Regions from separate parts of the Klebsiella sp. genome, predicted to be linked through region 1. Evidence: predicted binding sites of a transcription regulator. Region 1 holds the regulator's gene; the other holds the start of a gene.

Region 1 (3,812 bases):
GCTCGCCCCAGTCACTTACTGGAGTCAGCTCCTGGGGATTCTCTGCGTTGCCGCGTGATTCGGCCTTCAGCCTCACCCCCTCGGGGCCAGCGCAAGCGCTGTTCAAAACGGTTAACCGTTTTGTCCTGCAACTCAAATTATTTAGGGTATAAATCGTTAGGACAGGCAATAATAAGGGGATTAAAACACGACGTTTTCGCTACCAGCGATAATCGTTTTTAGTTTCCCAATCCTTCACTTCTTTCTCGGCCTGATCTTTGGCGTATCCATAGCGTTCCTGAATTCTGCCAACCAGCTGGTCGCGCTTACCCTCGATGACGGTCATATCATCGTCGGTAAGTTTGCCCCATTGTTCTTTCGCTTTACCTTTCAGCTGTTTCCAGTTACCGCCGATTTCATCTTTATTCATCATGTCATCCTCATCGTTCGGTGATCGTTCGGTGAATGAACAGCCCGCAGTGTGCCGGACATGACTTAACTATAGATGAGTATTCTGAGTAAGATTTATTATTCGGAATCTTTAACCATCATATTAACAATATACGCTATGAAAACCAGGTGTCGCGCTGCCAGTGACGCCGCCAGACGATTGCCAGTGAAGCCCCGCGCAGGGCAAGAAACACCGCCAGCGCCAACCATAGACCATGATTACCAAGAACCGGTACCGTCAGCAGCGTCAGGGCGAATCCCGCCGCCGCTACCGCCATGCTGTTACGCATCTCTGCCCCGCGCGTTGCGCCGATAAACATGCCATCCAACAGGTAGCACCAGACGCCAATGACCGGCAGTATTGTCTGCCAGATGAGATAGCGGTCGGCGAGTTGCTGCAGAGAAGGGAGCGACGTTAGCAAGGCGATAATCTGCTCGCCAGCAAGGCTGTAAATCAGCGCAAACGCCAGCGCTACCATGCCTGACTGACGGCAGGCCGCACGCCATACCTCAAGCAGTTGGCTGCCGTCGCGGGCACCGTAAGCCTGCCCGGAGTGCGCCTCCACGGCGTAGGCAAAACCATCCAGCGCGTAGGCGGTAAAGGTGAGCATGGTCATCAGCACCGCATTGACCGCTACAACGTCAGCGCCAAGGCGGGCGCCATATACCGTCATCGCCCCAAAACACAGTTGTAGCAGCAGCGAGCGCAGCATAATGTCGCGGTTCAGCGCCAGAAGACGGCGCACATCGCCGCGCCACGCGGTTTTCAGCATCGATAGCGAAACGCCCCGCAGTACCAGCACGCGTTTCGCCATAACGAGTCCAATGAAAAAGGTGGCGTATTCTGCTGTTACGGTCGCCAGGGCCGCGCCCTGCACGTTCATATGCAGGCCCATTACCAGCCATAAATCGAGCACGATGTTGAGTACATTACCGACGACCAGCAGGATCACTGGTGCACGGGCATACTGCACGCCCAACAGCCAGCCCAGCAGCACCAGATTCGCCAGGGATGCCGGAGCGCTCAGCCAACGAATCTCGAGGAAACGGCGGGCCTGTTCAAGCACCGCATCACTGCCGCCGACGATGTGCAGCGCCAGATTAATTAACGGCATTCTGAATAGGACGATGGCTATCCCGGCAGCCAGTGCCAGCCCCAGCGGCTGCACCAGCGCACGCGCCAGCCGTTGGGGATCTTTCGCGCCGAATGCCTGGGCCGTCAGACCAGTAGTACTCATGCGCAAAAACAGGAGCAGCATGAAGAGAAAGCTGGTCGCCATTGCGCCAACCGCAACGCCGCCCAGATAAACCGGGCTATCAAGATGACCGATAACAGCGGTATCCACCAGCCCCAGCAAAGGAACGGTGATATTAGAGAAAATCATGGGCAGCGCTAAGCGCCACAGGGCTTTATCGGCGGCGTTAAAAAGCATGGGGAAGAGCCCAAATGAAGAAGTAAGACAGCGCAGCATCATGTATCAGATGATGCTGCGAGATGAAGAGGTTACTGCCAGTTGCCGTTGCGGATAACGCCGACAGCCAGGCCTTCAATAGTGAAACTTTGCTGGCGTAAATCCACCACGATTGGGGTAAATTCGCTGTTTTCAGGCAGCAGTTCGACGACGTTACCCTGTTTTTTCAGACGCTTCACGGTAACTTCATCGTCAATGCGGGCCACAACAACCTGGCCATTGCGCACATCCTGAGTTTTATGTACCGCAAGCAGGTCGCCATCCAGTATACCGATGTCTTTCATGGACATTCCGCTTACGCGCAGCAGAAAATCGGCATTCGGCTTAAACATTGCCGGATCGACCTGGTAGTGGCCTTCGATGTGCTGCTGTGCGAGCAGTGGTTCACCTGCTGCGACGCGGCCGACAAGCGGCAGGCCGCTTTCTTCTTCCGTCAGCAGACGAATACCGCGGGAGGCACCGGAAACGATCTCGATTGCGCCTTTACGCGCCAGCGCTTTCAGGTGTTCTTCCGCCGCGTTTGGGGAACGAAACCCCAAGCGCTGAGCAATCTCCGCACGCGTCGGCGGCATGCCCGTCTGGCTGATATGATCCCGAATGAGATCAAACACCTCTCGCTGCCTGGTCGTTAACGCTTTCATTCCGCCCCCTGGGTGTATATACAGTTATGCTGTGAGTATATACAGCTAACGGTGATTTTGGAACCACATTTCACACAAAAATCAGGAGTTTCTTTCTGTTTTGCGAGCCGCTATGGCATGGCTTAGCGGTAGTTTGACCACAACAGCGTTCCCCATGTGATCAACGCGATAATAATTGCCAACAGGACCGCCGCAGAGCCCATATCTTTCGCGCGGCCAGACAACTCATGATGTTCAGGGCCAATACGGTCAACGACCGCTTCAATCGCGCTGTTGATAATTTCAACTATCATCACTATCAGGACCGAGCCAATCAGCAAAACGCGCGTGATGGCATCGACATCCAGCCAGCAGGCTATCACCACGGCAATAATGGCAGCTATGCCTTCCTGACGAAATGCGGCCTCATTGATCCACGCCGCACGGAATCCTTTCCAGGAATACCCCGCGGCTTTAACGATTCGGGTTAACCCAGTGGTATTATTGGCCATCAAACAAACCTTTTTATGTAAATGACGTCAATGAGTGTACGCGTTTGCCGCGTTACAACGGAAATTTTGCGCACTTTCTGTTATTCTTGCGGCGCATTTGCATGATTAACCAGAGGCTTCACATCGTCTATGTCTGGCTGGCAACGAATTTACTATAAATTACTGAATTTACCATTAAGGGCACTGGTAAAAAGCAAGTCAATTCCGGCACAACCTGCTCAGGAATTGGGCCTGGATACCTCACGTCCCATCATGTACGTCCTGCCCTACAATTCGAAGGCGGACCTGCTGACGCTTCGCGCTCAATGTCTGGAACATGAATTACCGGACCCGCTTGAGCCGCTGGAGATCGATGGTACCCTGCTTCCACGCTACGTGTTTATTCATGGCGGCCCGCGTGTTTTCACCTACTACACGCCGAAAGAAGAATCCATCAAGCTGTTCCATGATTATCTGGATCTGCACCGCAATCATCCCGACCTTGACGTGCAGATGGTGCCGGTTTCGGTGATGTTTGGTCGTGCTCCAGGGCGTGAAAAAGGCGAAGTGAACCCGCCGCTGCGTATGCTAAACGGCATTCAAAAATTCTTCGCCGTTCTGTGGTTGGGTCGCGACAGCTTTGTGCGTTTCTCGCCTTCGGTCTCTCTGCGCAAAATGGCAGACGAGCACGGTACCGATAAAATTATCGCCCAAAAGCTGGCCCGCGTGGCGCGTATGCACTTCGCCCGCCAGCGCCTGGCGGCCGTCGGTCCGCGTCTGCCCGCACGACAGGATCTGTT
Region 2 (3,812 bases), on a different contig from region 1:
CAGCCAGCTGTAGTCGCCGCGTGAACCCGGAATAATCACCAGACCACTACCGTCCGGCGTCGCCCCTTTGCGATGTAGCCAACCTTGTTGTCCGCTAACAGAACACGGCTCGACAAAGTTATGCGCAACATCCAGCACGCGCTGCCCGGTCGCGCGAACCTGCTGCAAAATACGGGTAGCAATCAGTTCGCGATTGACTCGAGCAAAAGCCAGGGCATCGTTATGCTCCGCCAGATAATCCGCCGCCGCCACGCTCCCTTCGGGTAAACCATCGTGCGAAAAAGACGTGATATGGCGTTGCAGAATAGATTGCCCCAGTCCGCGAGAGCCGCTATGTGCCAACAGCAGCAGATGCTGAGCATCAAGACCGATCCGCTGGAAGCGCTCGCTATCGACAACCTGATCCACTTGTTGCAGTTCGGCGAAGTGGTTGCCGCCGCCAATAGAGCCCAGCGCGCTGCGCCAGGAGTGCGCGATAAGATTTTCCGGCAGGTGCTCATCCAGCCAGCGTTCTTCAGCAACGTCATCCATAGCGGCCAGTTTTTTCTCAAACTTATCCGCGTTATATTTCCGCACAAGAATATCGGTTTGCCACAGCGCCATACCGCAGCCGATATCGTTACCCACCAGAGCCGGGTAGAAATGACCGAGAGAGAAAAAGGCCGCGCCAATCGGATAGCCGCGACCGGGATGCAAGTCAGGCATTCCCACCACGCGATGCATGTGGGGTAAATTTGCCGTCGTGTGTAATTGTTGGATCGCTAAACCTTCGATCCACAGATCGTCTGACGTAATATAAGAAATATTGTCAGACGTATAATGAACATTATTGCCCATATACCAATCCATATATAACCGTCATACTCCAGGCCACATGCACGTTAGTTACGTGTAACTCGAATTATTTGGGTATAAAAATAAATAAAGGATGTGGCAGACGTTACCAGGGCAAAAAGAGAGTTATTCCTGGGAAGGTCTGCAAAGTGCGTTCTGAGAATGTATTTTCATGGTGAACCTCCTTTGCAGTTAATAAATTAGGTGAAAGCGCACGTATAGTAATCAGGCGCAATTTTTATTGCAAGACGATTTGTCGCCGCATCAGATAATTAAGAAAACATTCACCGCGTGCTTCTACCACCTGTTTCTCTACAACACTGAAACCATGACGTTCAAAGCAGGGTTTTGCTGTAATACTGGCTTCCACTGTCCAAATACGTTCAGGAAACTGTATAAACAATGCATTAAGCAGCGTGCTGGCAATTCCCTGGCGGCTATAGTCAGGCGAGACAAACAGTAAATCGATATAGTCATCAACGGCAGTAATAAACCCAACGGGCGATTCATTTTTTACCGCCACCAGCACCTGAGAGGTGGCTATTTTCTGTCGCCAGCGAACTTCATCAACCTGCGCCCAGGCGACAATTTGCTGTGGGGAATAATCAGCGCTGGCGGTCTCTTTAACGGCCCGTAAAAAGATGGCGCATAGCGCGGAAAAATCATGCGCCTCGTAAGGTCTTATTTTCAGCATCGTTATAATCCCAGAACTAATTGTCTCTCAAGCTGTGGGTCAAGAAGCGTCACATGCAGCCCCACCAGCCTCACTCCCCGGCCACCTCGTCGCTCTTGCCAGGCTTTGTGAGCAGTGCTGATCAAGTCATCTTTATTCAACCGGGGCCAGATATGTTCCTGCGTGGTGAGCTGGAAATCATTAAACTTCAGTTTGACGCCCTGGCGGGCAATCAGCAAATCCGGCTTTACCTTCGCCAGACGTCGTTCCAGCTCAGGATAGAGATTTTCAATAATCGACTCACACTCCGCCCACTCGTGGATATCCTCCACCAAAGTGCGCTCGACGCCAACTGATTTACGCTGGCGCTCATTGTTAATCTCTCGCTCATCGATCCCCTGACTGCGCTCCCATAATATCCGGCCAAATTTACCAAAGCGCTTGAGCAACATCGCCAGATCGCTGTTTTGCACATCTTCACAAGTTCGCAGCCCCATGCTTTCCAGCTTTGCGGCAGAAACTTTGCCGACGCCAGGAATTTTCGACAGCGGCAACGTTTTGACAAACTCCGCCACCTGATGCGGCGCAATGACAAACTGGCCGTTGGGTTTGTTAAGATCCGAGGCGATTTTAGCGAGGAACTTTACCGGCGCAATTCCGGCGGAGGCTGTCAGATTTAGTTCACGATGAATGGTTTCACGGATCTCCTGCGCCATCAGCGTCGCTGAGCCCAGGCAAAGTACGCTGTCGCTGACGTCAAGATAGGCCTCATCCAGAGATAACGGTTCGATTAACGAAGTGTAGCGGGAAAAAATCTCCCGGATATGATTTGAGGCTTCTTTGTAAGCATCGAAACGACCGGGTAGCAGGGTCAGATGCGGGCAAAGCTTGAGAGCTGTGGCCGTCGGCATGGCGCTGCGCACCCCGAATTTACGCGCCGGATAGTTGGCGGTACTGATAACGCCGCGCTGTACCCGACTACCGCCAATGGCGATAGGAATATCGCGCAGCGCCGGATTGTCACGCATCTCAACCGCCGCGAAGAAACAGTCCATATCAACATGGATGATTTTGCGCATAGTTAGCCCCCACTGACCACTGGACAAGTATACAGCAAAAATCGAGATATTGAGAAGAGATGTGTTGTAAGCGGCGATGAATATCGTGATGAGGAATAACCCGGCGTCGCTACGCTCGGCCGGGTGGAAACTGAAGAAATTACAGAATTCGGTTCTGCTGGCGTTGCTCTTCACGGGCTATTCGCCGTTTACGCGCATCGCAAGGCTCAGGGCAGTCACAGACTTTCTCTATCCCCAGCGAGGAGATCCCGCCACAGCTGCCCTGAATACTTTTACGCTTGATCAGGTATCCCAGCGACATCCCCAGAATAACCAACGCAAAAATAACAAAGGTCGCCACAAATACCGTCAACATCATCAGCCTCCAAAGTCATCCAGCATGATGTTTTCATCTTCAACGCCGAGATCTTTGAGCATTTTAATCACTGCAGCGTTCATGACCGGCGGGCCACACATATAAAATTCACAATCTTCCGGTGCCGGGTGATCGCGCAGGTAGTTTTCATACAGGACGTTATGAATAAAGCCAGTATGGCCGGTCCAGTTATCTTCCGGCAACGGATCGGACAGCGCCACATGGAAGGTGAAATTCGGATTTTCACGCGCCAACTGTTCGAATTCATCGTCATAGAACATTTCACGCAGAGAACGTGCACCGTACCAGAAGCTAATTTTACGCGAGCTGTGCAGACGCTTAAGCTGATCGAAAATATGCGAACGCATCGGTGCCATTCCAGCACCACCGCCGATGAAGACCATTTCCGCGTCCGTCTCTTTGGCAAAGAATTCACCAAACGGCCCGGAAATCGTCACCTTATCGCCCGCTTTCAGCGACCAGATATACGAGGACATGATACCCGGTGGCGCGTCAGGTACTTTCGGCGGCGGCGTCGCGATACGCACGTTAAGCATGATAATGCCTTTCTCTTCCGGATAGTTAGCCATTGAGTAAGCGCGCAAAGTCGGCTCTTTTACGTCAGAAACGTAGCGGAAGAGGTTAAATTTATCCCAATCGCCGCGATACTCGTCCGGTACATCAAAGTCGGCATAAGCGACCTTGTGCGAAGGACATTCAATCTGAATATAACCACCCGCGCGGAATGGAACCTCGTCGCCATCCGGCACACGCAGCTTCAGCTCTTTGATAAAAGTAGCTTTATTATCATTAGAGATAACCTCGCATTCCCACTTCTTAACTCCGAAGATTTCTTCCGGCAACTCAATTT

The links. Region 1 encodes LexA, which represses DNA repair genes until DNA is damaged. Its sites were predicted from a motif close to TNCTGTATGTACATACAGNA; they were not measured.
Region 2: a site for LexA is predicted at 2,604-2,623, ahead of dinB (DNA polymerase IV). Genes of this name have one in related genera too.

What each region holds. Positions count from the first base shown of each region.
Region 1 is NZ_JAPUEW010000072.1:13,968-17,779, forward strand. Features, by position in the region: gene QVF11_RS21595 (CsbD family protein) at 200-409, opposite strand; gene dinF (MATE family efflux transporter DinF) at 546-1,862, opposite strand; gene lexA (transcriptional repressor LexA) at 1,934-2,542, opposite strand; gene QVF11_RS21610 (diacylglycerol kinase) at 2,665-3,033, opposite strand; gene plsB (glycerol-3-phosphate 1-O-acyltransferase PlsB) at 3,163-3,812, shown strand, end outside.
Region 2 is NZ_JAPUEW010000018.1:23,001-26,812, reverse strand. Features, by position in the region: gene QVF11_RS07420 (RNA ligase RtcB family protein) at 1-837, opposite strand, end outside; gene QVF11_RS07415 (GNAT family N-acetyltransferase) at 1,073-1,525, opposite strand; gene dinB (DNA polymerase IV) at 1,531-2,586, opposite strand; gene nqrM ((Na+)-NQR maturation NqrM) at 2,726-2,941, opposite strand; gene nqrF (NADH:ubiquinone reductase (Na(+)-transporting) subunit F) at 2,944-3,812, opposite strand, start outside.